Regions from separate parts of the Alteromonas sp. KC3 genome, predicted to be linked through region 1. Evidence: predicted binding sites of a transcription regulator. Region 1 holds the regulator's gene; each other region holds the start of a gene.
What was found. Region 1 encodes ArgR, which controls arginine synthesis, uptake and breakdown. Its sites were predicted from a motif close to ANTGAATANNTATTCANT; they were not measured.

Region 1 (10,600 bases):
AGTTATGGCGCAGACAACAACGTCAGCAATTCGAGGCAACGTTGTTAGTGAAGCTGGTTCAAACCTTGCTGGTGCAACAGTTACCATCAAGCACGAACCTTCAGGTACAGTATCTACTGCAACTACAAACGAAAGTGGTACCTTCTCAGCACGTGGTCTTCGTGTTGGTGGTCCATACACAGTAACGATTACAGGCGACGGTTTTGTTCCTACAAAAGTAGAGAACGTTTATCTTTCTCTTGACCAAGCGCTTGCATTACCTATCACTGTTGAATCTGCTCAAAGCACCGAAGTTATCGTTGTAACGGGTAGCAGTGCTGGTACTGGCTATACTAACGAAGGCTTGAGCACTAGCTTAGGTTTAGAAGCACTTAACCAAGTTGCTTCAATTGACCGTGACATCACTGATGCTGCTCAACTAGACCCGTTTGCGTCTGTTAACGTGCAAAGCGGTGGTGCGAAAGAACTAACAATTGCTGGTGCAAACAACCGTTTCAACTCTTTAACTGTTGATGGTGTAGCACTAAATGACCGTTTCGGTCTTAACGCTAACGGTTACCCAACTCAGCGTTCACCAATTTCTTACGATGCAATTGAATCACTTTCAATCCAAACTGCTCCGTTTGACGTTGAGTACAACGGTTTTACTGGCGGTACAATCAATGCCGTAACTAAATCAGGTACTAACGAGTTCCACGGTTCAGTAGCTTACTACTACACTGACGACTCAATGATGGGCGACAAGAACGGTGATGAAGAGTTTAACTTCGACTTCGAAGAAAAAACGTTCGTTGCAACACTTGGTGGTCCAATCATCAAAGACAAGTTGTTTTTCTTTGTTGCATATGACAAGTTTGATTCTGTTGCTCCACTGAACAATGGCCCAGCGGGTTCAGGTGCGGTTAACGAATTCCCGAATATTACATTAGATGATGTTGCGCAAGTTCGCCAAGTCGTTTCTGATGTATGGGGCTTCGATATCGGTGACTTCCAGAAAGACGATGTTCAGGACGAAAAGATCCTTGCTAACATCGACTGGAACATCAATGCTGATCACCGTGCTAAGTTCACTTACATGAGTACCGAAGGTAACGCTATTAATGAGCAGAACGGTAATAACTTCCTAACTCAAGATGACAGAATTTCTCCTTCTTCTGCATGGTACGACCGCTCAGAAAAAGTTGAAAGCTTCATTGCTCACGTTTTCTCTGACTGGACGTCAAATTTCTCGACTCAGTTCAAGATTGCAAGTACGACTCAGGAAACTGGCCAGAACTCACTTAACGGTGCAGAATTCCCTAACTTCGCTGTTTTCCTACGTGAAGTAGATGGCGATGAGAACTACCTAACAATTGGTCCAGACCGTTTCCGTCACGGTAACTCACTAGACCAAGACTTCTTCCAAGTTAAATTAGTAGGTATTTACACTACTGGTGACCACATCCTTAAACTTGGTTACGAGCGTGAAGAAGTAGACGTAGACAACTTGTTTGCGCAGAACTCTGAAGGTTCATACTTGTTCGACAGCATTGAAGACTTAGCAAATGCACAAGCGTCTGCGCTTCTTTATAACAACGCTGTTACTAACAACGAAAACGACCTTCGTGCAATCTGGGGTTATAACTACAACTCACTATACTTCCAAGATTCATGGGAAGCGTCAGCTGAGCTAACTATCGACGCCGGTATTCGCTATGACTGGTATGAGTCAGAAGGCTCTATCCGTGAAAACCAAAACTTTGTTGACCGCTACGGTTTCACAAATACGACAGACATCGATGGTCTTGACGTAATTCTTCCTCGTGTGTCTTTCCAGTGGTATGCGTCTGACTACACAACTGTTCGTGGTGGTATTGGTCGTTTCTCTGGCGGTGCACCAAGTGTTTGGATTTCAAACAGCTACTCTAACGATGGCGTGATCTCTGATGATTACGAAGATTTTGGTTCTGGTCAAACTTACCAAGTACCAACTACGCCTGATGCGGCTACTGGTCAGTATATCCCTCAAAATGTACTTGATGCGCTAGCGAATACAGCACCTGACGGCACTGTAAATGCACTAGCACCAGATTTCGAAATTCCTACTACATGGAAAGTAAGCTTGGGTGTTGCACATGAGCCAGAAATCGAAGTACTTGAAGGCTGGTTGTTCTCTGCTGACGTTCTATATAACAAGCTTGAAAATGCAACTTACTGGTATGACCAGCGCTGTGAAAACCCTGTTGGAACAGCACCAGATGGTCGTGGCGTATACGACTGTAGCGAAGGTCCAGAAGCGATTGTTACAGGTTCTGTAGACGACGGCGACGCTATGCTATACGCATTGTCTGCGTCAAAAGCGTGGGAAACGTCTTACGGTTCGTTCGACTTCTTCACTAGCTATACATACGCTGATGTAGAAGATGTGGGCTACGGTACTTCATCTACTGCAACATCAAACTACTCTGACTTCGCAGCTTATGACCGCCAAGCGCCACGTGCTGGTACGTCTAACTTCCAGACTGAGCACCTATGGAAAATGCGCTTCAACTGGAGCAAAGAGCTAATCGACGGTTACGAGACTAAAGTGTCTGTGTTTGCTGAACGTCGTTCAGGTCAGCCTTACAGCTACACATTCGACGAAAACAACGCGTGTGTGCTAGATGTTGGTGGCGGTCGTTGTGCGCGTGAAAGCCGTAACGATGATGCGGGTCACTTGCTATACGTTCCTAACGGTATCGACGATCCGTTGTTTGCATCTACGTCATTCGGTGGCGACCTAGCTGCTCAGCAAGAGTTCATTGATTACATCAACAGCTCTGAGCTTGCACAGTACAAAGGCGGCATCGCTGAGCGTAATGGCGACAACTCTCGTTGGTCTACTATCATCGATGTACGTATTCAGCAGCAACTACCTGCATTCTACCCAGAGCATAAGCTTACTGTGTTCTTCGATATCGAGAACTTCGGTAACTTACTAAATGACGACTGGGGTCGTATCGAGCGTACTCGTTACGAGTATGAGCGTGCAGTGGTTTCTGCAAACATCGTTGATGGTCAGTACGAGTACTTTGACCTGAACAGCGACAGCCGTATTAAGAACCTAGAAGTTCTTGACCAGTCTGTTTGGCAAGTTCAGTTCGGTATTAAATACGACTTCTAATCCAATGGTGTGAACCAATTGTAGTGTTAGGTGCCACTTTCCTTAATCGGGGGTGGCACTTTTTTAAGCCCAAAATTCAATAGCTCCGCTTTCCCTTTCATTAAGATTTTCCAAAAAACTGATCTAACGCCTCTCTTTATGCGAACCAACTTGCACAAGATTTAAATAATCAAGCAAGGAGGAATAATGTCTAAGCATGTATTAATGGTAATGACATCACACGAGCTAATGGGTGATACAGGTAAGAAAACCGGTATGTGGCTAGAGGAGTTTGCCGCCCCGTACTATGCATTTAAAGATGCCGGCTATACCTTAACGTTAGCATCGCCTATGGGGGGGCAAGTGCCAATTGACCCCAACAGTTTGACGGATGACGCCATGACAGATGACGCTATCCGTTACACAAAAGATGAAGTTGCTCGCAGTGCTGTAGCCTCAACAATTCCGCTAGAAGATGTAAGAGCCGACGAGTTCGATGCGGTGTTTTATCCAGGTGGACATGGCCCACTTTGGGACTTATCGGATAACGCGCATTCAATTAAGCTAATTGAAGACACTATTGCAGCGAAAAAACCGGTAGGTGCAGTCTGCCACGCACCGATTGTACTTAAAGATGTTAAAGACCCAGAGGGTAAGTACTTAGTTGATGGAAAAGCGGTAACCGGTTTTTCAAACAGCGAAGAGGCTGCAATGGAACTTACCGATGTGGTGCCGTACTTAGTCGAAGATGAGTTGGTTAAAAAAGGCGGTAAGTATGAAAGTGCCGATGATTTTGCTGTGAAAGTGTGTAGTGACGGACTGTTGGTGACCGGGCAAAATCCGCCATCGTCTCGTCCGGCTGCTGACGCGCTTATTAATTTGTTGTCGTAGCGTCACGATTAGATGCAAAAAAGCCGCGAACCCTCCACAAGGCCTCGCGGCTTTTTGCTATTCGACAGTAAACCTATACGTTTTCGAACAAGTCTTCTACGCGTTGACGAAGCTCTTCTATGTTCGATACATCTGCCGGTGCAATAAAAATAGTATCGTCGCCAGCAATAGTCCCTAGCACGCCGTCTTTTTTGCTTAGGGAGTCGAGAAGGCGTGCAATAAGCTGTGCTGCGCCTGGGCTTGTTCTAATGATTACCATCACGTTGTTATGAACAATATCCAGCACCAACTGTTTAAGCGGGCTTTTTGCTGTAGGCATACCGAGTTCTGGCGGTAAGCAATACACCATGTCACCTCGGGCGTTACGCGTGCGCACCGCACCAAACTTACTTAGCATGCGAGATATTTTGGACTGGCTAATATTGTCAAAACCTTGTGCTTTTAAAGCATCAACAATTTCGCCTTGTGAACCGTAACTCTCTGCTTTAAGTATTTCTTTGAAAGCTTTTATCAGTTGCTCTTGTTTTGCGTTAGCCATTAGCGCTCTTTCTATTCTATCGTTCGTTAAAAAGGTTTTTATTTATTGTTGCTATATTGTGCCCCACAGGTGGACTTTGCGCAATTTGTTTGCATAATCATTCATGATAATGAATATCGCATAAAAATCGCTAAAAATAACGTTAATAAGACGATCCGGTGATTGAGTTTTCCCCCGCGTTGCATTAGTGTGACGTTCCGTTTAAATACGTGAAGTAATCCCATAGGAGAAATGGTATGAAAGTAGCCGTGTTAGGTGCTGCCGGTGGTATTGGTCAGGCGCTGTCTTTGTTGTTGAAAACACAATTGCCAGCAGGTTCAGAATTAGCGCTTTACGACGTAGCGCCAGTTGTTCCTGGTGTTGCTGTTGATTTGAGCCACATCCCCACTGCAGTAAAAGTAACCGGTCACGGTAAAGATGACCTAGCTGAAGCACTAACTGGATCTGACGTTGTTCTTATCCCAGCTGGTATGCCTCGTAAGCCAGGTATGGATCGTTCTGATCTGTTCAACATCAACGCCGGCATTGTTAAGAACCTAATTGAAGGTGTAGCTGATAACTGCCCGAACGCGTGTGTTGGTATCATCACTAACCCTGTAAACACAACTGTTGCGATTGCAGCAGAAACGCTAAAAGCAAAAGGCGTTTACGACAAGAACAAGCTTTTCGGTGTAACTACGCTTGACGTTATCCGTGCTGAAACGTTTGTTGCTGAGCTTAAAGGTGTAGACGTATCTTCTGTACACGTACCGGTAATCGGTGGTCACTCTGGTACTACAATCCTTCCTCTTCTTTCACAAGTTGAAGGTGTAGAGTTCACAGACGAAGAAGTTGCTAGCCTAACAACGCGTATCCAGAACGCAGGTACTGAAGTTGTTGAAGCAAAAGCAGGCGGCGGCTCTGCAACCCTATCTATGGGTCAAGCAGCAGCGCGTTTCTGTCTATCTCTAGTTGCAGCAATGCAAGGTGAGAACGTTGTTGAGTACACTTACGTACAAACTGACGACAGCGACGACGCAGCATTCTTCGCACACCCAGTTCGCCTAGGCGCAAACGGTGTTGAAGAAATCTTGCCATATGGCGAGCTTAGCGCATTCGAAGAAAAAGCGAAAAACGACATGCTTGAAGGCCTACGCGGCGACATCAAGCTAGGCGTTGACTTCGTAAACGGCTAATTGGAGAGCATCATTGGCGGGCCTTTGAACGTAGGCACGCCGTGAATACTTCCCTGTAGGCTTCGCCACCGCATCCTTGCGGTGGAGAGCCTACTTATCAAACCCCCGCCAACTCTAGGCACCTCAATAGCCTAATCATTGAAGTTTTAAAAAAGAATAGTCTGTTACGATCTTACGTTTCCAGCCTAATTGTTTCATCTCTGTAGGCTTAGTCACGGCTTCCTTGGCACAGGAGAGCCTACATTTTAATTACCTTTCCAGTCTTCTCTCCAAGATGCTATTTTATTAGCGCTAATTACTTTAGAGAGTAGAAAGTCTGTTACAACCTTACGTATCCAGCCTTTTTGTTGCATCTCTGTAGGCTTAGTCACGGCATCCTTGGCACAGGAGAGCCTACTTATCAAACCCCCGCCAACTCTAGGCACCTCATTAGCCTAATCATTGAAGTTTTAAAAAAGAATAGTCTGTTACGACCTTACGTTTCCAGCCTAATTGTTGCATCTCTGTAGGCTTAGTCACGGCATCCTTGGCACAGGAGAGCCTACTTATTAAAGCCCCGCCAACTCCAAACTCCCCAACAGTCCAATTACTGAAGTTGTTCAGAAAAGAACAGTCTGTTCCGACCTTACGAATCTAGCCTTTTTGTTGTGTCTATATAGGCCTCGTCACGGTATCCTTACTTGAAAGGGCTTGTATTCTCTTTGCGTTATCCAATAACTGTGGGTGGTAAGTAAATAGTAAACTCATTGATGGGTTCTATCAGGACGCTATAGGGCGAGTGTTGTTCTGACGCTTTGACAATGTCGAGATCAGATAAAAGCTTAAAATTCGCAGATACAAGTTTAGCGGGCTTTACTGCTAATTCTTTATGCCAGACGCGGTAAGTCCCCAGTTTGTTATCCCTTCGATAATAAAAACCGGCAAGAGGGTGGGTTAAATAAACTAAAGCAGATTCTGTGTCGGGAAAGCCGGGGAAACTAAGCTTGTCACTTTCATCTTGTACTAACTCTACCGACGCAGGGGCCCAATCAGACTCGGTATTCATTTGATACTTGTTGTAGAGGCCACTCACCTCATCTCGTTCACAATCAAAACTCACTCTTCCTGCATGCCAGGGTAAGTTCCAAACGTATCGAGGAACGGCTAGCGTCCAGGAATCGAGTGTAGTACCAAGAAACCAGACACAACGTTCCCCCGTTTCTTTATCGATGATGTAGATGCGATAATTGGTTTGCCCCATGGTAAATTTAGGGAAGGGGAACACGGCGGAAGTAAAATCAACGTCAATAAAAGGTACTACGGAAATAAGCCCAAGTTCTTGACCATTTATTTCAATAGTGTCGAGTTGAAACCTCTCGGGGAAAATTCCTTCAAAACGTTTGGCTGGTACTGCATAAGTAATAATTGCAAAATGTTCTAAACTGCATAGGACATCAATTCCACTGGGTTTAGGTCTACCGATCAAATAGTCTTCTAGCTTCCTTGATTCTTGCACAATACTTCCTTGGTTTAATAGATAGATATAAATTGAAAAAGAAGAGTAACGCTTACTTACATCTACAAGTAAAAACCTGCTTCGCTATTGGCCGTTTAATTCAATGCGCAACGACAAATTTTGTTACTAATCAGGTTCGTATTTTGTTGAGTCGCATACGTTTTCGTTATTTACTAGCTTCATTCTGACTGTTTTTTATTTGAATTCAACAAGGATGTGTTATGAGTCTTTTAAAACGCACTGCTTTACTTTCCATCGCTCTTTTAGCCCTTTGCATAAACGCCAATACGGTTGCAGCTACAAGCAATACTGCGCCATTGGCAGGTACTGCATTTGCTAAACTGCCAGAAGCATTAACCCTTAAAGGCGATGCACTTCCCTTTACTGATTACAAAGCATGGTTAGCACATGCGCAAAGCAATAACCAAAAAGTCGCGTATGTGGATAGATGGCAAAAAGCGGTAAACCCTAAAAAATTCAATGCGCTTATGAAGACAACAAGTGCGCAATGGATTGAGTATGAATCGGATGGTTTAAAGATTTCAGGTGTTATGGTGTCACCAAAGCATGTTGGCGACAAAAAACTACCAGTGATCATTTATAATCGCGGTGGTAACCATAAGCATAATGTAACGCGCATAGCGGTGGTTGAGCGTTTAATGCCGCTCGCCGAACAGGGTTATATTGTTTTGGCGAGTAATTATCGAGGCGCTAAATTTAGCCAAGGGAAAGATGAATTTGGCGGCGATGATGTAAACGACGTTTTGCGACTGATTGAAATAGCCAAGCAGTTACCTAATGCCGACTCCAATAAGATTGCCTTATATGGCGTAAGTCGTGGCGGCATGATGACTTGGCAGGCGCTTCGAAATAACACAAATGACATTGCTAGTGCCGTTATTGTAGCAGGCCCGTCTGATTTACATACAGTTGTGGCGCGCCGCCCAGACATGCAGGCGCTGCTTAATAAACTTGTTCCGAATATGGAGCAAAACCAAACAAAAGCCCTCGATGAACGCTCAGCGGTAAAATGGATTGATGAGCTAAATCCGAATGTACCTATTTTGCTAGTGCACGGAAGTGCAGATGTGCGCGTCGACGTTTCACATTCGCTTAAGGCGGCACAGCATCTAAAAGACAATAACCACTCGCATAAGCTGGTTGTTTTTGATAACGGCGATCACAGCTTAACGTTCTATCGCGAAGAGGTGGAAAGCGAAATCAATAGTTGGTTAGCGTTGCACTTTCAGTAACGCAATAAAAAAGCCCGCTACGTGTTAAGAAGCGGGCTTTTATGATTTACAGGGTTAGAGTACTTAACCTGTGTTACGCATACCAATGGCAATACCGGCAATGGTAACCATCATTGCGCGCTCTAAGCTGGTATTTTGCGACTCATCACCGGCTTTACGGATACGGTCAAGAAGCTCAATTTGCAGGTAGTGCAAAGGCTGTAAATACGCTGCGCGAATTTCCATAGACTCTTTACCCTGCGGGTCGTTCTTCATAATGTCGTCGTCACCGGTAATAGCAAGCAGCGACGAAATACTTTCTTTAAGCTCTGTGCGCAAAGCTTCACCAAAGTGCTTAAGCTCTTTAGGTACAAGACGTTCGTCATACGCTTCACTGATACGCGGGTCAGCTTTGTGGAACACCATGTCTAGCATTGATAGACGAGAGCGGTAGAACGGCCATTCACTGAACATTTCGTTCACGACCTTTTCGTTCTCTTCGTTTTTAACGCTGTCAATGGCGCGCATTACACCTAGCCAGCTCGGCAATACCAAGCGGGTCTGTGCCCATGCAAAGATCCAAGGAATAGCGCGTAAGCTCTCAATACCACCTTGTGGCTTACGTTTAGCCGGTCGACTTCCTAGCGGCAATTTGCCAAGCTCTTGCTCAGGAGTGGCAACGCGGAAGTAAGGAACAAACTCTTCATCGTGTCTTACCGTTGCGCGATAGTTATCGCGGCCTTGTGCGGCCATTGCCGTAATAAGCTCGCGCCACTCTTCTTTTGGTGCCGGTGGTGGGAATAACATAGCTTCAATGATAGCACTGGCGTAAATACCCAAGCTGCGCTTAGCCAGCTTCGGCATACCGAATTTGTAGCGAATGGTCTCGCCTTGCTCAGTTACACGGAAGCCACCTTCTAGCGAGCCTGGAGGCTGTGAATAAATGGCAGCATGTGCTGGCAAGCCTCCGCGGCCAATTGTACCACCACGACCGTGGAACAAGGTCAGGCTGACGTCGAATTCTTCAGCAATGGCAACTAACGCTTCCTGTGATTGGTATTGTGCCCAGCCTGCAGCTAATGCACCAGCATCTTTCGCTGAGTCAGAGTAACCAATCATGACAAACTGACGACCCTTCACATAGCCGCGATACCAGTCGATGGATAGAAGCTTGCGCATGACATCAGGTGAATTGTTTAAGTCGTCCAGCGTTTCAAACAAAGGCGCAACAGGCATTGGCCAATCTACGCCGCTTTCTTGAAGTAGAAGCTGTACTGCCATGACGTCTGATGGTTCACTTGCCATTGAAATAATATAAATACCAAAACCATGTTTGCTGTGTTTAGCAATTACTTTACAGGTATCAAGTACTTCTTTTACGTCGTCAGACGCATCCCATTGTGCAGGGAATAACGGGCGCTTAGAACCAAGTTCACGCAATAAGAAGGCCTGCTTGTCAGCTTCACTCCACTGTGCGTAATCACCAAGACCTAAGTAGCGGGTCAACTCACTAAATACATCGGCGTGACGTTCTGAGTCTTGGCGAACGTCAAGACGTAACAAGTGCACACCGAATACGCGAGCACGACGAATAGTGTCTAACAGTAAACCGTTGGCGACTACCTGCATACCGCAATCAAGCAATGATTGGTAGCACAGCATTAGTGGCTCAATAAGTTCTTCGTCGTAATTAACCCAGTTAGACGTATCTGGGTTTTTACCCGCTAGGTAGTCACTAATACCGTCACGCGTTGCGACAAAACGGTCGACTAACGGGCGAAGTAGGGCGCGATAAGGTTCATTGGCATCACCTACTTTTGCGCGAAGCTCGTCGTTGCAGTCATACATTGACAGCTCTACCTGCAAACGGTCTAGGTCGATTGCAAATAGCTTGGCTGCACGTTTACGAGCAAGTAATAACACTTGTTCAGTGACTTTTGACGTTACGAATGGGTTACCGTCACGGTCACCACCCATCCACGAGCTAAATTGAACAGGGGATGCATCGAGTGGCAATGAGACTTGATAGTCTTCATTTAAGCGGCCGTCCAGCTCGCGCATGAAATCTGGTACTGCTTCCCAAAGTGAATTCTCAATAACTGAGAAACCCCAACGTGCTTCATCAACAGGGGTCGGGCGTACCGAGCG
Region 2 (10,600 bases), 1.1 Mb from region 1:
GTTTTGCAAGCTGCTGATATTTTGCTTTACCAAGCAGATAAAGTACCAGTAGGAGAAGACCAGAAACAGCACCTTGAACTTACTCGTGACATTGCTACACGCGTGAATAATTTATACGGTGATGTATTCCGCCTACCTGATCCTTACATTCCAGATTTTGGTGCTCGCATCATGAGCTTGCAAGAGCCTGAAAAGAAGATGTCAAAGTCTGATACCAACCCTAATAACTTCATTGGTCTTCTAGAAGAGCCTAAAAAGCTGACTAAAAAGATAAAGCGTGCAGTCACTGACTCTGACGAGCAAGCAAACATCTACTTTAACCCAACAGAAAAACCTGGGGTTTCTAACTTGCTTACGCTGCTGTCTTTATCAACCGGGAAACCTGTGAAAGAGCTTGAGCCAGAGTACACTGATAAAATGTACGGCCATTTAAAAGGCGATGTGGCCGAAGCGGTTGTTTCGCTTTTAGAGCCTATTCAGCAGCGCTATGCCGAAATTCGTGCAGACCGCGCTTATCTTGACGAAGTCATGCGCCAAGGTGCAGAAAAAGCCAGCGCGCGCGCCGCACAAACCCTTAAGAAGGTCTACGACGCTGTTGGGTTTATTCCAAAGCCGTAACGCATCGCAATTGTAATGACAGAGGTTTATCGCGGCTGTGTTGCTGTTAATTGACAACTTTGATTCGTTCACGCATAACCTGGCGCGGTACTACACAGAACTAGGTGCTGATGTTGAAGTGATACGCAATAATGCGTTATCACTTGCCGATATTGAGCACCTATCGCCCTCACAGCTTGTTATTTCTCCGGGCCCTTGTACACCTAATGAAGCAGGTATTAGCCTTGCTGCCATCCAACATTTTGCTGGAAAGCTCCCTATTATGGGAGTGTGCCTCGGCCACCAAGCGATTGGGCAGGTATTTGGCGCAAAAGTGGTAGGCGCTAAGGAAATAAAGCATGGAAAAGTATCTGCGCTTCAACATTCAAATCAAGGACTGTTTGCCGGCCTTCCAGAACGCTTCGATGTCACTCGCTACCACTCACTCGTACTGGAGCCCAATACACTTCCTTCGACACTGCGTGTAGACGCTTGGTGCGAAACCGCCTGTGGTCAAAGGGAAATTATGGCTATTTCACACACCCAATATCCTATTTGGGGTGTACAATACCACCCAGAATCGCTGTTAACCCAGCATGGCCATGACGTTTTGCATGCATTTTTAAAACAGCCGGCGGTTTCTCTTAAGTAAATTCAGGGTGGGCCGATAACCTATTCGCAATTCCCTGTTTTATCATTTACTTTTGACTGAGTATAAGAACAGGGGCATATCAATCCACCCGCAGGGTACTTTACCCACGCCGGGTTTAGCGAAGTAGTAGGCCCCATGTACGATAGTGTTGCCGTTGTAAAGAAAGTAATGAGTAGGAGTGTTTTTAACATGACGATTGGGGCTTCAATGCCACCTACAATCGATGATCGTTTTGAAAATATGATTGTCTCCCCTGAGCGTGTTTTTGAAATGCTTGGGCGTCGTCGTGTCGGTGAAGTCACCTATGAGCAATCTGAGCAAGGCGATGCACGCCGTCGTCTCTTACATGTAGAAAAAGTTGCTATCGAGAACAAACGGCTTCAACAAAAATCAGAAGCGAGTTACGTCGAGAGTATAAATCATCAACTACATGAAATACTCCTTGGAGAAATGACTGAGTATTTGAGTCACACAGCCGAGTTATGCCAAGCGACCCTTTCCATACCAGAAAATATGGGTGAGTTGCTCGATGCATTATCGGTAAGGGCATGCACTATTTCGAAGCTAGAACCCATCGCCGCTAGCATGCCGTGGCTTTATGACGATCTCATTGCAGTGGTAAATACTCCGCGTTTTCGCCGCAAGGACTCTCGTGGGCGCATTATTGTGGTAGAAACGTTAAGAACAGCACTGAGTTTCTTGGGCATAGAGAACTTAAGGCTGTTAATCCCCTACTTCGTTCTTAAGCGTGCGTTACCTCAAGTGACCGACCCATACCCTCAAATAAAGCAAAAGTACCTAGCCTATGCCACTGGCGTTGCACTAACCGCAAAGCATTTGGCCGGTGAAACAGGCTTAAATAAGAATGAAGCCTATACACTGGGTATACTCAGCAATTTGGGTCGCTGTGCGGTCACTCGTTTGTACTTTAAACTTTTCGACAAAATACAAATGCATTTGCTACAAGAATGTCAAAAAGATAAAGAGCAGAAACGTCACGCTGCGCTACTTAAAATTACACCTTCTGCAAATCACTTAATAGCACTACAGCAAGAGTTTGCCGACTCGGTTACCGCAGACATTTTTGCGCATATGCAAATGACACGGTTACGCTTAGCTGACGCTATGCGATTATGTGCAGACAATGCGCCAGTGGAACGAAAAACGCTTAGTAAAACGCTTCATCAAGCTCGCACTTATGCGCAAGTACGTATGCTGCATCAACTCAAACTGGTTGAAATGAAAGAAATTAAACCACTTTTTAGCGAGCAGAAATACCCAACTGGAAGCCTTGAAGTGTTAAAATCTATTGACGTTTTCACCCTCCCTTTGGTGAAAAACGAAGCTCATTAGTAAATTTTTATTGGATATTCATGCACTCATTATTCGAATGAGTGCTACCTTTTTACTCAATATCAGGCGAATTTTTGTAAGGATACACTGACCCCCAATGTACCTTTACGCCTTTCTCGTACTGGTATTCCTTGTTAACACTAAAAGCTATATATCAGTATTTAATAGTTATTCACTTTTAATGCAAATTAAGCCACAGTCCTTATAAATAAAGGGCTACAGCCATTTACAGTGAAGACAAATGTTAAAAAAAATGGCATACTGTTAGCCAATTTCGATTAGTTTTTACGCGCCTAAGTCAGCTTTTGTTGCTTGTGAAAAGAATAAACGCTTTCGTCATAAGAGTAACAAACTGCAAACCACATTGTGTGTTTGGCGCCCAACGCAGAGGTAACAAAGATGAACGTAACTCGCGCTACATTTGATGATGTAATGGTTCCTAACTATAACCCGGCAGGTATGGTACCCGTTCGTGGTGAAGGTTCGCGTGTTTGGGATCAAGATGGTGCTGAGTACATCGACTTTGCAGGCGGTATTGCAGTAAACGTTTTAGGTCACTGCCACCCAGAGCTAGTGAAAGCATTAACCGAGCAAGGCAGCAAACTATGGCATTTAAGTAACGTATTTACTAATGAGCCAGCACTTCGCCTTGCTAAGAAGCTGACAGATGCGACGTTTGCAGAGAAGGTTTACTTTGCAAACTCAGGTGCAGAAGCAAACGAAGCTGCACTTAAACTTGCGCGCCGCTTCGCATTAGATAATTTCGGCGAAGAGAAAAACCAAATTATTGCTTTCAATAAAGGCTTCCATGGCCGTACATTCTTTACCGTAACGGTAGGTGGTCAAGCGGCTTACTCTGACGGTTTCGGTCCTAAGCCAGGTGCAGTAGATCACTGTGATTACAACGACCTTGCTGCCTTTGAAGCAATGATTTCTGACAAAACTTGTGCGGTAATGATGGAGCCGCTGCAAGGTGAAGGCGGTATCATTCCACCAGATGCTGACTTTGTAAAAGGCGTACGCGAGCTTTGTGACAAGCACAACGCACTACTTATTTTTGACGAAGTACAATCAGGTGTTGGCCGTACCGGTCACCTGTATGCATACATGGGTCTTGGTGTAACACCAGATATTCTGACTACAGCTAAGTCACTTGGCGGTGGTTTCCCAATTGGTGCAATGCTAACCACAACTAAAATTGGCGCGCATCTGAAGGCAGGTACACACGGAAGCACATACGGCGGTAACCCACTAGCGTGTGCTGTGGCAGAAAAAGCATTTGATATTGTTAACACACCAGAAGTTATGGAAGGTGTTCTTAAGAAAGAAGCACTGTTCCGTGAATTGCTTGGAGCGATTAACGATAAGTACAATGTTTTTGAAGAAGTTCGTGGTCAAGGGATGCTTCTTGGTTGCGCGCTAAATGAAAAATATCAAGGTCGTGCACGCGACTTTATGATGGCGGCAACAAAAGAGAATCTAATGTGTCTTGTTGCTGGCATGAACGTTGTTCGTTTCGCGCCATCACTGGTAATTCCAGATGAAGACATCAAAGAAGGTCTTGCACGTTTCGAACGCGCGGTAGCTGCCGTTGTAAACGCCGAATAATTACAACACGAGTAGCGAACATGAATATCATTCGCCCTATCACAAAAGCAGATTATAACGCGCTGAAAGAGATAGCTGTCGAGTCGGGCATAGGCTTTACGTCTTTGCCCGTTAACGACGAGTTACTACAACGCAAAATTGATCGTGCCGAAACTGCGTTTAACAAAGCAAACGTTACCGAGCCTGGCGATGAGTCATACTTGTTTGTAATGGAAGATACCACCACCGGCCAGGTGGTCGGTACGACAGGTATTGAGGCTGCCGTTGGCATAGATGATGCGTTTTATCATTACCACTTGAGCAAAGTGGTACATGCATCGCGTGAGCTTAACATCCATAACACAGTGGATATCCTTACTTTCTGTAACGATTACACTGGCGTAACAGAGATTTGTACACTGTTCCTTCGCGAGCAGGCACGTGGCGGCATTAACGGACGCTTTCTATCAAAAGTACGCTTCTTGTTCATGATGGAACACCGCGAGCGTTTCTCTGAGACCGTTATTGCAGAAATGCGTGGTGTAAGTGACGAAGAAGGTCGCTCACCATTTTGGGAATGGCTTGAAACGCATTTCTTCTCGTTGGATTTTCCAACTGCTGATTACTTAACGGGTATTGGCAACAAGGTATTTATTGCCGAGCTTATGCCTAAATATCCTATCTATGTGAACTTACTCAGTAAGGAAGCACAAGATGTGATTGGAGAGGTGCACGAGAAAACACGCCCCGCATTACAGCTTCTTGAAGAAGAAGGCTTTTCATGTCGCGGTTACGTAGACATTTTTGATGCAGGGCCGACGGTAGAAGCAAACCTTAGCCATATTCGAACGGCACAATCGAGTTTAAAACTACCTGTGGTTATTGATGACAGTGCAGCGGCCCAAGGCCAAACGCATTATATAATCAACACCTCAATTTCTGATTTTCGCGCCGTAGCCACCGAGATGACAGTAAGCGAAGAGCAAAACGTTGCTGTATTGTCTCGCCAAGCTGCTGCGGCACTTAACGTTAAAGAAGGTGAAGAAGTTCGCTTTGCACCTGTAACGTTTAGAGACTAATAAGGACACCCACAATGCTACATACACATTTTATAAACGGTGAATGGGTTGCCGGACAAGGTCATGACCTTAAGTCAATTGACCCAGCTAAGAACGAAGTAATTTGGGAAGGCAAGTCTGCTACTGCCACCCAAATTGACAATGCGATTAATGCAGCGCGTGCCGCATTACCTGCGTGGAGCATGAAAACCGTAGAAGAGCGCCTTGAAATCATCAAGGTATACGGCACCAAGCTTGAAGAAGCGAAAGCGCACCTTGCAAAAGTGATGGCTAAGGAAACAGGCAAGCCTGAATGGGAAACGGCCACCGAAGTGGGCGCCATGATAGGTAAAATCGGCATCTCAGAAAAAGCGTATTTTGAGCGTACCGGTAATGTTGAAAACCCCATGCCTGTGGGCAAAGCATTTATTCGCCATAAACCGCATGGCGTGGTGGCGGTATTTGGTCCTTACAACTTCCCAGGTCATCTTCCTAATGGGCACATTGTACCTGCACTGATTGCAGGCAACACCGTTGTATTTAAACCAAGCGACCTAACCCCAATGGTTGCGCAAGAGATGGTTAAACTATGGGACGCGGCAGGTCTACCGGCCGGTGTGCTTAACCTAGTACAGGGTGAAGTTGAAACGGGCAAAGCGCTTGCTTCTCACAATGACATCGACGGTCTATTTTTCACCGGTAGTTCGCGCACGGGTAAAATCTTGCACGAACAATTTGCAGGTCACCCCGGCAAAATTTTAGCCCTTGAAATGGGTGGCAATAACCCACTAATCGTTAAAGATGTAGCAGATGTTGATGCAGCGGTACATGATATCGTGCAATCTGCATTTATTACTTCAGGTCAGCGCTGCACTTGCGCACGTCGCCTGTTTTTACCTGCAGACGCACAAGGCGACGCAATACTTGCACGTTTAATTGAAGTTACTAAAAACATCAAAGTTGGCGATTACGACGCTGAAGATCAGCCATTTATGGGTGCAATGATTTCAAGTAATGCTGCTGCGCTAATGGTAAAGGCTCAACAAGAGCTAGAAAACCTTGGCGGTAAGGTATTAGTTCGCTTAGAACAAAAAGTCGAGAACAAAGGGTTCGCAACTCCGGGGATTATCGATGTGACGGACATGCTGTCTTCGCTACCTGATGAAGAGCACTTTGGCCCACTACTTAAAGTCATTCGTTATACCGACTTTGACGCAGCCATTGAAGAAGCGAACAATACCAGCTTCGGTCTTTCAGCGGGTCTGTTAGGCGACAACGAAGAAGACTATCGTTATTTCTTTGCGCGTATTCGCGCAGGAATTGTTAACTGGAACCGCCCAATTACGGGTGCCAGCAGTGCCGCACCATTTGGTGGCGTGGGCGATAGCGGTAACCACCGCGCCAGTGCATTCTACGCGGCAGATTACTGTGCGTATCCAGTCGCTTCTGTGGAACTTGAAAAAGTTACCATGCCTGGAGCGTTAAGCCCTGGTTTAACAATGTAATACTACTGTGGCTAACACTGTATTGGTGATAGCCACATTATTACCCTACATATTCAAACCTACTTAAAAAAAAGTAGAAGACAGAAAGGACCCTACAACTATGCATAGCAGCATCGATACGTTGTTTAGCAACATGTGGGACGATTACGTGACTATCACTCCTTCTGCGCACAAAATTCACGCGCTGTTAGCTGGAGAAGAAAACACGAACGACATCGTTAACGACCATGTTGCGTTTAGAACATTTGCGCTTGATAAAACGCGTCTAGACAAGCTCGCGGCACATTTTCTTGCATTGGGCTACGAAGCGAAAGGCGACTATGACTTTGAAGCCAAAAAGCTAACGGCAAAGCATTTTGAACATCCAGACGATACCAAGCCTAAAGTATTTATCAGTGAGTTACGTGTAAACGAACTATCAGAAGATGCGCAAGCCATTATCAAAAGAATGGTCGAACAAATGCCAGCTGAAGTGGTTGAAGCAGATAACTTTTTGTACTCAGGCAAGCATTGGGACGTGACAAAAGCAGAATATGATACCCTGCTTAACGAGTCTGAATATGCGGCGTGGATGGCGGCATGGGGATTCCGTGCGAACCACTTTACGGTAAGTGTAAACCATCTTACTCGTACCAACGAGCTTGAAGACGTTAATACCCTATTGAAAGAAGCAGGCTTTGTGCTTAATACATCAGGCGGCGAAATCAAAGGTGGTCCAGACGTTTTCTTAGCACAGTCGTCTACCATGGCTGATCGCGCTGACGTCGTCTTCAGTGACGAAACGGTATCAATTCCAAGTTGCTTCTATGAATTTGCACAGCGCTACGACATGCCAAATGGTGAGCGTTACCAAGGTTTCGTGGCTGCCTCTGCAGACAAGATCTTTGAAAGCACTAACGCCAAATAAATCGCGTTAAGTCTTAAGCATACAAAAAGCCCATTCACTTAATTGCAGTGTGTGGGCTTTTTTTTTAGCCAATAAGTGCCTCTTATTTTAGTGCTCGTCATGGGCAAGATTTAACGTGACGGATCGTGAGTGTGACGAGCAAGAAACTGATCGTAAGGCATAGGTTTGTCAAAATAAAAACCTTGCATCAAATGCACGTCGGCTTGTTCAATAAACGGTAAGTAAGATTCAAGTTCCACACCTTCAACGACCACATCAATTTGCAAGCTTTTAAGCATCGCAACTAACCCTAAAAACAATGCATTTGCCTTGCTGTCTTTGTGAATACCTTGCACCAAGCTTCTATCTACTTTCACCACTTCAAATTGAAAGCTACGTAAATAGCTCAACGACGAAAATCCGGTTCCAAAGTCATCAAGTGATAACTTAAACCCCCTCTCTCGTAGTTCGGTTAATGCGCGAAGCGCCTGCTTTTCATCGCGAATAAATGCCGATTCTGTTAATTCCAGTTCGATGCACTCAGGAGAAACATGACTTAGCGAACAAATATGCACAGCTTCATCAGGAAAGTTTGAATCTAGCAACTGATTGGCTGTGATGTTTACCGACATGGGAATAGCTTCGCCCTGCTGTGATTCCATAATGGAAATATAATCACAAGCAGACTCTAACGCTTGCAAGCCTATGGCGCGGTCGAGTTTCTGTTCTTCTGCTATCGGAATAAAAACGGTGGGGGAAACCACGCCGTGTAATCCTGATATCCATCGACACAGTACCTCTCCCCCTTTTAGTTCACCATTTGATGCATACTTGCCTTGGATATAAAAATCGAGCAAGTGATTTTCAACAGCGCGTCGTAAGTCATTGGCCATGCTGATTTGCTGAGTCATACTTTCATATAACCCAGGTTCGTATACAAACGCTTGCCCTTTACCAAGCTCTTTTGCTTGATACATGGCCGCATCGGCGCATTGAATTAAGCTTTCTATACTGTCGCTATGCTCAGGGTACTGCGCTATTCCAATGCTTGCAGATAAACGCATTTCCGTGTTTTTCGCGTAGATAACGTCTTCTTCTATTTGCTTAATCAATTGCTGTGACTTTTCAACAACACTATCAATGTCTTGTTCAGGCAATACCACAATGAACTCATCACCGCCCCAACGTCCTACTTCACCAATTGGGCCGAACATTCCCGTGAGTAAAGCACCAATGCGTTGTAGCTCGGCATCACCGCGTTCGTGTCCCGCATTGTCGTTAATCGCTTTAAAACCGTCTAAGTCGACAAAAACAAGTAGAAAGTGCTGCGATTCATTCGCATATTTTGTCACCGCTTCACGCAACGCGTTTCGATTAGCAAGCCCGGTTAAATCGTCGTGCAGTGCCAGTTGGCGCAAGCGAATTTCGCTGCGTTTCTTATCGCTTATATCGCGCATTGTCGCGATAAGGTAGGAAGAGGCCTGCTGAAACGTGTCAAATAGCGCCAGTGAAACATCCACCACCTTGCCTTCACCTTTTTGAGTGACAACTTTCGACTCGAAGCGAACCTGCTTTTCGTCTACCAACCGCGTTTGATCAACCTTCTCTTCGGTTAATAGTTCGTTGAAATTTACACCTAAACATTGCTCTTTTGTACCTGCACCTAGCAACTCAATAAACGCTTCATTGCACTCCGTTATTATCAAGTTGGGAGTCAGTACCAACATAGGCTCTCTAGAACTGGCAAACGCAGAGGCCATCAAATGAAACGATTGTTCTGCTTTTCGCTGTTGAGTGATATCTTTTGTGGTACCAACAATATGAAGTGCTTCTCCTGCTAATCCTCGTCGAAGCACGCGCCCCCTTAAACGTACCCACTGGTAGTCACGATCTAGTTTTAAGCGAAATGAAAACTCAATGCGCTCACGATTACCGTGCAGTGCCATGGTCCAATGAAACTGCAAATTCTCCATATCGTCTTCATGCACGCGCCGCATTAACTGAATAAGCGTACCTGACCACGTTGAAACGCTTTCAGAATGTAGCGAAAAAGAACGGATTTCCATCACATCCGTTTCAGCTTGCCAACTCCAAAATGACTCTTGTGACGCCCACAGTGCAAGCTCGAGGTTCTTCTGGGCAAGCTTGCTTTGCTGTAGCATGTTGTACATGTCTAGACTTTTTTGGGTCAGAATAGCTTCCGCTGACTCCCGTGCAACACGTTGACGTTTTAACCGCCTTTGCAAAACGGCAAATTGCTTTTCTGTGTAAGTCGATTTGCCTGACATAACTGTATTACTGCAATAGTGAAATGCTAAATTCGTAAGTATGAGGCTTATCTATCTGATAGGTTTCCCGCGCTAATTTACACCCATAGAAGTCGGCAGCGGCATCCATAAGCCCTTCGGCTAAAGAAAAAAGTTCTCGCTCTGAGTAGTATTGAAGACGCATTGCATTATCGGTGCGTGAAAGCACCGTAAATCGGGGAAGATCCGCATCGGGATATAACTTCTTCACCTGCACATGGATATCGCCATCCAGATGCTCAAGCATATCTAACATTCCATTGGCATTTGCGAGCACTTCGCCGTGCACAGCACCAAGCTTTCCAAAAAGGTAATAGCCAAAATCATATAAAAGTTCATTGGCCGATTTACCTGTTTTTTTCACTAAAACGCTGAGCAAGCGCTGCATTTCTTCAAAAGGGTAGTAACCAACCGCTGTGTACGCTCCGTCATTCTCTAGCTCTGCTTCAACAATGACATCGTCAGCAAACTCTGGTGACACCTTTTCTTCCAGCATATCAATTAACGATGTAAAAACTATGCCTAGCATGTACGTTCCTCATTTAGTTTCTTTTATGAGTGTAGTCCAGCTAAGCATAAGAACAACTTAAACTTTCTGGTAAAATTAGCATTCGTCAATCTACAAAAGCTTTTCAATACGCATAAAAAAAGCGCCT
Region 3 (10,600 bases), 310 kb from region 1:
AATGGACCTCTTTTTACTTCAACATGCTGTACTCGTAAAATTGGCTGACAAGAAAGTCCTCTGAACACTAAACCAGACTGTTTGCTTATATCTTGCTCTCGCACGGCGTACATAATTTTGGTGTCGGCAAACCAGTGGTAAATAAACCAAACAAGTCCCAATGTGCTAATAACCCCAACAATAAAGGGATAAGCGTAAACTAAATCTTCAGGCAAATCGAAAAAGGGGTTAAACCGTAAAACGGACACAACCCCAATCAAAATAAGCGCTAGGAGTGTTACAAACACGAGGTTGAGCATTCGATACTTGGGGCTAATAGGCTCGAGCACTAGCGCGTCTAAATGTGGTAACTCATCGTAACGCACTTGCTGATTTGAAAATTGAACATTATCAGGCTGCAAATCTACTTGGTTCATCATACTCATCTTCCTTATGCTTTTTCGCCGCCACTAAAAAAGGGGCAAAAGCCCCTTTTTAAATGAACGAATAGTCTCGTTATTTTAATTATAGGCCTGTTTTAATCGTCAACTTGTTGTTCATTCAACCAGTCGTGAAGTGCTTTCATATCGTGTTGAACCGCCATCTGAAGCTCTTCAACCCAGTCATGCACGTTCTCCCACCATGTAGGGTGATCGCCTTGCTGAATTTGGTTTGCTATACGCTGCACACGTGCCAAACCTACAGAGCCTGCTGCACCTTTTATTTTATGTGCCTGAGAACATACTTCTGATTTTTCATCAGCACTTAAGCTCAACTGCAGTATTTCCATATACTCTGGCATTTTCTCTTGGAATACTTTCACGCTAGCACGCACCATTTCGTCGCCTATGGTATCAACCAACATCTGTAGTAAGTCCATATCTAAAATGTTACTTAATGTTTTATTCGGCTCAGGACGTTCTACTTCACCGTCAACTTCAAGAGGCGCCGGTGGCGCATGAAACAGTTCATTAAACACCTCGATCACACGAGACTTTTTGATAGGCTTGGCGATGACATCATCCATACCGTTTTCTAAATACTCATCACGCTTTTTAATGACATTTGCGGTTAACGCCACAATGGGAGTTTGCATGACCAAGTCTTCCTCAATGAGCGTACTGGCAACGTCAAAACCTGTCATATCAGGCAACTGAATATCAAGTAGGATTAAGTCATATTGATTGGCGCGTGCTTTATCAATGGCTTCTTGCCCTGTCATAGCGACATCCACTCTTTGACCTAGCTTTTCAAGCAAGGCCTTCGCTACCATAACGTTAAGCTCGATATCTTCTACCAGTAGGATATTAAGACCAGTCACTTCTAGCTGCGCGACTTTCATCGGGCTATTTGAAATTTGCACGGGTAGTACAATTTCAAATCGAGTTCCCTTGCCCACTTGGCTTGAAACGTGGATTTCGCCTTTCATCAAGTCGACCATTTGCTTACAAATAGCAAGTCCAATGCCGGTACCTGTGGCTGACTGATGATCTGGATGATCGACTTGGTAATACATGGCGAAAATCTTCTCTATTTCGCTCTCTGGAATACCCACGCCGGTATCTTCAATAATGAAGGTAACATACGCCTTATCACCGTCAGGTTTCGTCGATGACACCGACAAACTTACGTGCCCCTTTTGCGTGAACTTGACCGCATTGAACAATATGTTCCACAAAATTTGGCGTAAGCGTGTACCGTCAATTTCAACCAAGCGTGGCAACGGCTCGTTGATTGTCGTTTTCAGTTCTAACTGTTTATCCGCAGCAAGTAAGCGAATAATACTGCTTAGCTCTTCCGTAAAATCTTTAAGCGATACCGTTTTAAGGCTAAGTTCTAATTTATCTCTGTCGAGTTTATCTAGGTCGATAATGTCGTTAAAAATGTTACCTAACGTAATTGCACTGGCATAAATTGTACTTACCCAACTGAACTGCTCATCGCTTAAATCAGTGTCACGTAACATACGACTAAGCCCAACGATACCGTTAAGCGGCGTACGCAACTCATGGCTAATCGTTGCAATAAAACGCGTTTTGTCGGTACTCGCTTTCGCTGCTGCATTTTCTGCTTGCTTGCGCTCTGTCATGTCTCGACCAAACGATAACAAACCTAAGCGGTTACCTTCTTTATCGAAAAACGGCACACGCTTCATTTCGAAGTAGCGACGACGCCCATCGGCAAAGCGCAGCCATAACTCTTCGGTGATACTTGCATTTGTCTCTAAAACTTCATGGTCACTAGCAACGATTTGACGAGCGAGTTCTTCTTCATACACATCTTTTGGCGTTAGCCCAAGAAGCTCTTGTTCCGTTTTGCCTGTCATCAACTCGGCAATACGATTACAACCTGCAAAGCGACCTTCTTCATTGCGATAGTAGATAAGATCCGGTGACGCATCGATAATTGACCGCAAGAGTGTTGATAAACGTCTGGCTTGTGCTTCCTGTTCAGATTTGTCTTGTATTTCTTTTTCCAAGTCTTTAAACAGGGCTTCGCGCTCTTCTTGTGCTTGCTTACGCTGCTCTATTTCATGGTTAAGCTGGCGAATATTGCTTTGAAGCTCTCGATTCAAGAACACGTCTTCTTCGCGAAGACTTTCAAGTTGGCTTACCACTTCTTTCAAATTTGTGCGTGAATTTTCCAGTTGCTTAATAAGCTCGCTGAAAAAATACAGCACCCATGGAGCGGATAGCATGGTGAGCACAACTGCGCTTATGAAATCATCGGGCTGAACTTGGCTTCCCATACTCACGCGGATAACATATGAACCGCCCAACGTGAACACCAATGACAGCACTACGAAGAGAATGCTGAGTTTCAATGTGCCAAAACGTTGAACAAATTGAGCAAACCGAATTGCCCAAGAATCGTTTGGTGAATCTGAATGCATGTACGTCTAATCTAAGCTTATTTTGCCCCTATCCTAGCAGGCTTTGTGCGCTTCGGGAATGTACAACGTAATTGCCGTCATTTACTTGGTAACTTTTCACTAACTTCATTGATGTATCGCGTGTTTACCCAACCCGTAGCAGTGTATGACACTCTGGCCCACTCTCCCTGCTTTTCGATAATGGTAAGCTTATCGCCTTTGTTGACCTCACCTTGTATTTTCTCGAAGTCTGTACCCGGGCCTAAGCGGACATTTAGTGTGCTTGCATTCACACTAGCTCGCTTTTTGCTCACAACTTCCCGTTCAGCGCTGTTAAAAGCACTTTTCGCTGATATTTTTGTTTCTCTCGCAGGCTCTATTTTTATGTTCAGCAACCTCGCGCGCAATTCGTCAAGGGGAAACGCAGGACCCGGGTCAATCTTTCTTACTGGTGCGATTTCTTCGTGGCCAACAATCACCTTTATGTGATAACGCTGACACAACGCTTTACACAAAGCATACGTTCTCGCGATTTGCTCATCGGTAAACTTGTGCCAGTAGGTTTTTGCCGTTTGGTTTCGATGTACAGCTTCAACAACATCATCTTGGTGGCATGTTTTTCCGAACCACGTTTTAAACTCGCCTCGACTATTTTGCGTTAACTGTCCTGCATTATCTAACTCAATGCCTATTGAATACCGATTGAGATTTGTTCTGCCTTTGTAACTACTTTTACCCGCATGCCATGCAATCTTATTGGTCGGCAGCATTTGGACAATGTCACCATTTCTGCCAATCGCAAAGTGGGCGGAAACGTTGCTATCAGGATTTGTCATTACATCTACAGAAGAGGCTAAACTACTTCCAGCTGTGAAATGAATGACAATTGTGTCAGGCAAATCTTCATCAAAACTGCCAGAAGAATTAGGCGATGGGGAGAAACTGACATTTGGACCATTGAGTAAATGGGATTTCATCACGAGGGTACTTGATGGTACGAAAGATGAAGTCGGCATAAAAATCCTTTTAAGTAGATGTTTGCAGTAGCACTGCGTACATCTATTCAGTGCATATTTATTGGCTTGATTAAGATCACCACACTTTACATTAGCTCACTTTTTAACCAATATAGCAAACATCAATTTCAAGTGGAACTTGATGTTTACATCTACATAAAAATACATTCCTTAGCCCATTGACAACATAAAACAATAAAATCAAAGCATAATTATTCACAACCACTTTTTAAATGAGAGCCGTTATCATTTGAAGATACACTAATCAAGACGTTAATAAAATTATAACAACTCCATTACAAACTATATTTCACGACTATATGACACTGAAAAATATAGATTTTTACCGAGTTATACTAATTCACTATATCAGTGACACTTTTTACGTTTGATTTTAGATTTTAATGTGGGTATTTTGTACGGCCCGCATCGCAATAATGCATAAAAATGCGGAAAGACTGGAATCCTCTAATAATAAATAAACGACAAGAAAGGCGCAGGCCGCACGCAATAACGCGTGTGAGCACAAAAGACGTCTAACCATGTTGTGATACGCAAACCTAGGCGCATCTACACGCAACGCATACCTTGCCCAGTCAAAAGGTTGAAGGAGTTAAGAGATGAGTTTATATAATCCCAATGATTCCCGGGACAACTGCGGGTTTGGCTTAATCGCCCACACCCACGGGGAAGCCAGTCATGAATTGGTAACAACTGCAATTCACGGCCTAGACCGTATGCAGCATCGTGGCGGTATCGCCGCAGACGGGAAAACCGGTGATGGCTGTGGTTTACTACTGCAAAAACCGGATGCGTTCTTCCATGCAATCGCCGAAGAAAATGGCTGGAAACTCAGCAAAAAATACGGCGTGGGCATGATTTTTTTAAGTCAGGACCCAGTACTTGCGCAAACTGCGCGTGAGATACTAAATGAAGAACTAGAAAGAGAAACGCTATCAGTAGTGGGTTGGCGCGAAGTGCCTGTCGACCGCTCAGTACTCGGCGAACTCGCACTCACGGGCGTACCGCAAATTGAACAAGTATTTGTGAATGCCCCTGCGGGTTGGCGTAAACGCGACTTAGAGCGTCGCCTTTATATGATCCGCCGTCGAGCAGAAAAACGCCTTGAAGCCGATCCAGATTTTTACGTTGCTTGCTTGTCAGGTCTTGTAACTATTTACAAGGGCTTGGTAATGCCTAAAGACTTGCCAGCGTTTTATCACGATCTGGCTGACGAACGCATGCAAAGCGCTATTTGTGTATTCCACCAGCGCTTTTCTACTAACACATTGCCACGCTGGCCATTGGCACAACCTTTCCGTTTCCTTGCGCACAATGGTGAAATTAATACCATTAAAGGAAACCGCGACTGGGCAATGGCACGTGCTGCAAAATTCGCTACACCGCTTATCCCAGATTTGAAAGACGCAGCACCTTTTGTAAACACTGAAGGCTCAGACTCGTCGTCTCTTGATAATATGCTAGAGCTGTTCTTGGCAGGCGGTATGGATTTATTCCGTGCTATGCGTTTGCTTGTGCCACCTGCATATCAAAACAACAAAACCATGGATGACGACCTTCGTGCATTTTATGAGTTCAACTCTATGCACATGGAGCCGTGGGATGGTCCAGCCGGTATCGTATTGACTAATGGCCGCCATGTTGCGTGTAACCTCGATAGAAATGGTTTACGCCCTGCTCGCTACGTCATTACCAAAAATGGTTTTATTACCCTTGCCTCAGAAGTGGGCATTTGGGATTACGAGCAAGCCGACGTTATTGAAAAGGGCCGCGTTGGTCCTGGTGAAATGCTTGCCGTTGATACTTACACCGGCAAAATTTGGCGCTCAAACGAAATTGATGATGACTTAAAAGAACGTCATCCTTATAAAGAGTGGCTAGAAAAGCACATTCGTCGTTTAACACCGATTGAACAACTCGATGCATCGCTTATTGGTAAGCGTGTGTTCGATGACGACGCCATGGCGGTGTATCACAAGCTTCACGCGTACAGCTACGAAGAAATTCAACAGGTTGTTAAGGTACTGGCAAAAGACGGCCAAGAAGCCGTAGGCTCTATGGGTGACGACACGCCAATGGCGGTGATGTCATCGCGTCAGCGCACAGTGTATGACTACTTCCGTCAGCAATTTGCTCAGGTAACTAACCCGCCAATTGACCCACTACGTGAAAACCACGTTATGTCGTTAGCAACCTGTATTGGTCGTGAACAAAACGTATTTAGCGAAACCTCAGGCTACGCAGACCGCGTATTGTTTGACTCGCCAATATTGATGTATACCGACCTGAAACAGCTACGTGAATTTAACCCAGACAACTATTACTCCGAAGTAGTAGAGCTTCAATATGCTCCACAAGAAGGCTTAAAGAAAGCCATTGAACGCGTATGTAATGAAGTTGAAATGCTGGTGAAAAACAAACGTGCTGCGTTCGTTATTTTGTCAGATAGAAATATCAAGCAAAACCGTTTAGTTATCCCTGCGGCAATGGCAGTTGGAGCTGTACAGCGTCGCTTAGTTGAGAAGTCACTACGCTGCGATGCCAACATAGTTGTTGAAACCGCCAGTGCACGTGATCCGCATCACTTTGCGGTGCTGATTGGTTTAGGTGCAACAGCGATTTATCCTTTCCTTGCCTATGAAACTATTGAGCAACTTTGCGAGAAAGGCGAGCTTGATATCACACCAATGCAGGCCACGTTGAACTACCGTAAAGGTATCAACAAAGGTTTGTACAAAATTATGTCGAAGATGGGTATTAGTACCGTTGCCAGCTACAGAAGCTCTAAGCTGTTTGAGGCCATTGGTATTAATAACGAAGTAATGCAGCTTTGCTTTAATGGCGTTACTTCACGTATTCAAGGCGCCGGCTTCGATGATTTCCAACAAGATTTAATTAACCTAAATCGCGTTGCTTGGCTTAAACGTAAATCAGTTGACCACGGCGGTCTTCTTAAATACGTCCACGGCGGTGAATATCACGCCTATAACCCAGACGTAGTAAGTACACTTCAAAAAGCGGTTGTGTCAGGTAACTATGACGACTATCAGGTTTATGCAAAACTTGTTAACGAACGCGCTCCTGCACATATTCGTGATTTGCTGGCGTTAAACCCTGACTGTGACCCAATTGATGTTAGCGAAGTAGAAGCTGCGGAAAACTTATTCCCTCGTTTCGACACGGCAGCCATGTCTATTGGTGCACTAAGTCCAGAAGCGCATGAAGCGCTGGCCATTGCTATGAACCGCTTGGGTGGTCAGTCTAACTCTGGTGAAGGTGGTGAACATCCTTCTCGTTTTGGTACTGAGAAAAATTCAAAGATTAAGCAGGTGGCTTCAGGTCGCTTTGGCGTAACACCACACTACTTAGTTAATGCTAGCGTAATTCAAATTAAAGTAGCGCAAGGTGCAAAACCTGGTGAGGGCGGTCAGTTGCCGGGTGATAAGGTGAACAAGTACATTGCGCAGCTGCGCTTCTCTGTACCTGGCGTAACCCTTATTTCTCCGCCACCACACCATGACATCTATTCAATTGAAGATTTAGCTCAGCTAATTTTCGATTTAAAACAGGTCAACCCAACTGCACTTATCTCTGTGAAATTGGTATCTGAACCAGGTGTAGGCACCATTGCTACTGGTGTTGCAAAGGCCTATGCCGACCTGATTACCATTTCAGGTTACGACGGCGGTACAGGTGCAAGCCCGCTAACGTCAGTTAAATATGCAGGTAGTCCTTTTGAACTAGGCTTGTCTGAAACACAACAGGCCCTAATCGAAAACGGCTTGCGTCACAAAGTACGCGTTCAAACCGACGGTGGTTTAAAAACGGGCTTAGACGTAGTGAAAGCGGGTATTTTAGGCGCAGAAAGCTTCGGTTTTGGTACTGGCCCAATGGTAGCGTTAGGCTGTAAGTACCTTCGCATTTGTCACTTGAACAACTGTGCGACCGGTGTTGCAACTCAAGATCAGAAACTGCGTGACGACCACTTTATCGGTCTTCCTGAAATGGTGATGAACTACTTTAAGTTTATCGCGCAGGAAGTACGTGAAATTATGGCATCGATAGGTGTTGCCAAGTTCGACGATCTTGTTGGCCGTACTGAACTACTTAAAGTATTAGACGGCATTACCGCGAAGCAAAACCGTTTAGATTTATCACCGTTATTAGTGCAGCCGCAAGCAGGTGAGCACACGCGGTTATTCTGTTCAGAAACGACCAACGCGCCTGTAGATAAAGGCGAGTTGAATGCGCAGATGCTTAAAGACGGACAACAAGCCGTTATCGATGGTAAATCGACTACACTAAGATACCCAATACGCAATACTGACCGTTCGGTTGGCGCTCTGTTGTCAGGCGAAATTGCTAAGCACCACGGTAACCACGACTTTGAAGATACTCCGATAAAAATAGAGCTTACCGGCACTGCCGGCCAAAGCTTTGGTGTGTGGAACGCAGGTGGTTTGCATATGCACCTTGAAGGTGATGCAAATGACTATGTGGGTAAAGGTATGACTGGCGGTAAGCTAGTAATTCACCCGCCACGCAACATTAACTTTGACGCGCACGACAGCGCCATTATGGGTAACACATGTCTATACGGTGCCACTGGCGGTAAGCTATTTGCAGCGGGCCGTGCAGGCGAACGTTTTGGTGTACGTAACTCTGGTGCTATCGCAGTAGTCGAAGGTATTGGCGATAACGGCTGTGAATATATGACAGGCGGCATCGTTGCAGTACTTGGCCCGGTTGGCGTTAACTTTGGCGCAGGTATGACAGGTGGTTTCGCGTATCTAATGGATGATAACGACGACCTTGATAACCGTGTTAACGCTGAGCTTGTTGATATTATGTCGATAGAAGATAAAGCCATTCTTGCTGAACACTTACGTGGTTTGATTAATCAACATTATGAAGAAACGGGCAGTGAGCATTCGTTGTCGCTACTGACAAACTTTGCTGACACGCTTAAACGCTTCAAGTTGATTAAACCCAAAACCAGCGATGTGAAAAACTTGCTTGGTCACATCAGTCGTTCAAGTGCTGAATTACGCATTCAGGCTCAGTAGGAGGATTTAGTTTATGGCAAAGAACGTATATCAATTTGTCGATGTTGAACGTATCGATCCGCCGAAAAAGCCGATCATGGTGCGTAAACAAGAGTTCGCGGAAATTTATCAACCGTTAAGCCAGTCTCAAACCGAAGGCCAAGCAGATCGCTGCTTGGACTGCGGTAACCCGTATTGTGAGTGGAAATGTCCCGTTCACAATTACATACCACAGTGGTTGAGCTTGGCGAATGAAGGGCGCATTCTAGAAGCGGCTGAACTTTCGCATAAAACCAACAGCTTACCGGAAGTCTGTGGTCGTGTTTGTCCACAAGACAGACTGTGTGAAGGTGCATGTACGCTAAATGACGACTTTGGTGCAGTCACTATCGGCAGTATTGAAAAGTACATTACCGATACTGCATTTAAAATGGGCTGGCGCCCTGATATGTCGGACGTGGTATGGACTGACAAAAAAGTTGCTATAGTAGGTGCAGGCCCAGCAGGTCTCGCATGTGCTGATATTTTGGTACGTAACGGCGTAAAACCTGTTGTTTACGACAAATACGAAGAAATCGGTGGCCTACTTACATTTGGTATTCCGTCTTTCAAATTAGAGAAAGACGTAATCAAGCTTCGCCGCCAAATTTTTACTGAAATGGGCGTTGAGTTTGTGCTTAACACCGAAATTGGCAAAGACATTCAATTCCAAGACTTGCTCGATAAATACGATGCAGTATTCCTTGGCATGGGCACATATAAGTCTATGCAAGGTGGTTTTGATAACGAGCAAGTAGAGGGCGTACACGAAGCACTACCTTTCCTTATTGCTAACACCAATCGCGTGATGGGCCTTGAAAAAGACCCTGCCGATTACATTGATATGAAAGGCAAGCGCGTAGTAGTGCTCGGGGGTGGTGATACCACCATGGACTGCGTAAGAACGTCTATTCGTCAGGGCGCTGCGCAAGTTACCTGTGCGTACCGCCGTGATGAAGAAAGTATGCCAGGCTCTCGCCGCGAAGTTGTGAACGCCAAGGAAGAGGGCGTTGAGTTTAAGTTTAACCTCCAACCGTTAGACATTGCCGTAGATGAAAACGGTAAAGCCTGTGGCGTTAAACTGGTAAAAACTGAGATGGGACCGCCTGATGCAAATGGTCGTCGACGCCCTGTTGAAGTTGAAGGCTCAGAGCACATACTTGAAGCAGATGCCGTAATTATCGCATTTGGTTTCCAGCCAAGTCCTGCCCCATGGTTTGCTGAGTTTGGTATTATGCTAGACGAAAAGGGTCGTGTACGAGCTCCTGCTGCTGGTAAGTTTGCTTACCAAACCTCACATCCGCAAGTATTTGCCGGTGGCGATATGGTGCGTGGTAGTGACCTGGTAGTGACGGCTATCGATGAAGGCCGTAAAGCAGCAGAAGGGATCATGGATTACATCGGTGTTTGATGTATTCCATTCATAAACACCTGCTTTGACTTGAAGTGAGTCTGAAGCACGTCAATGTTAAGCCCAGTAACCTGTTACTGGGCTTTTTTATGCGTTACGCAATGACCTTATGCGCTTCTGCGTCAGAGGCTAACACACGCCTCACTGCATCTATGCATTTATCAATGTCTTCATCGGTATTCATAAGCCAAGGGCTAATTCTTAGCGTACCTTGACT

Region 2: a site for ArgR is predicted at 2,762-2,779, ahead of JN178_RS01765 (aspartate aminotransferase family protein). Genes of this name have one in related genera too.
Region 3: a site for ArgR is predicted at 4,304-4,321, ahead of gltB (glutamate synthase large subunit). Genes of this name have one in related genera too.

Annotation. Positions count from the first base shown of each region.
Region 1 covers NZ_AP024235.1:3,824,383-3,834,982, reverse strand. Annotated here, with positions in the region: gene JN178_RS16935 (TonB-dependent receptor) at 1-3,142, shown strand, start outside; gene JN178_RS16930 (type 1 glutamine amidotransferase domain-containing protein) at 3,329-4,012, shown strand; gene argR (transcriptional regulator ArgR) at 4,086-4,550, opposite strand; gene mdh (malate dehydrogenase) at 4,787-5,725, shown strand; gene JN178_RS16915 (DUF2071 domain-containing protein) at 6,432-7,220, opposite strand; gene JN178_RS16910 (alpha/beta hydrolase family protein) at 7,442-8,473, shown strand; gene ppc (phosphoenolpyruvate carboxylase) at 8,537-10,600, opposite strand, start outside.
Region 2 covers NZ_AP024235.1:402,989-413,588, reverse strand. Annotated here, with positions in the region: gene trpS (tryptophan--tRNA ligase) at 1-618, shown strand, start outside; gene JN178_RS01775 (anthranilate synthase component II) at 656-1,249, shown strand; gene JN178_RS01770 (HDOD domain-containing protein) at 1,439-2,602, shown strand; gene JN178_RS01765 (aspartate aminotransferase family protein) at 3,002-4,210, shown strand; gene astA (arginine N-succinyltransferase) at 4,231-5,268, shown strand; gene astD (succinylglutamate-semialdehyde dehydrogenase) at 5,283-6,752, shown strand; gene JN178_RS01750 (DUF1338 domain-containing protein) at 6,853-7,659, shown strand; gene JN178_RS01745 (putative bifunctional diguanylate cyclase/phosphodiesterase) at 7,770-9,926, opposite strand; gene JN178_RS01740 (heme NO-binding domain-containing protein) at 9,934-10,473, opposite strand.
Region 3 covers NZ_AP024235.1:3,511,793-3,522,392, forward strand. Annotated here, with positions in the region: gene JN178_RS15580 (PH domain-containing protein) at 1-419, opposite strand, end outside; gene arcB (aerobic respiration two-component sensor histidine kinase ArcB) at 518-2,872, opposite strand; gene JN178_RS15590 (N-acetylmuramoyl-L-alanine amidase) at 2,950-3,867, opposite strand; gene gltB (glutamate synthase large subunit) at 4,488-8,954, shown strand; gene JN178_RS15600 (FAD-dependent oxidoreductase) at 8,968-10,383, shown strand; gene JN178_RS15605 (aminotransferase class V-fold PLP-dependent enzyme) at 10,478-10,600, opposite strand, start outside.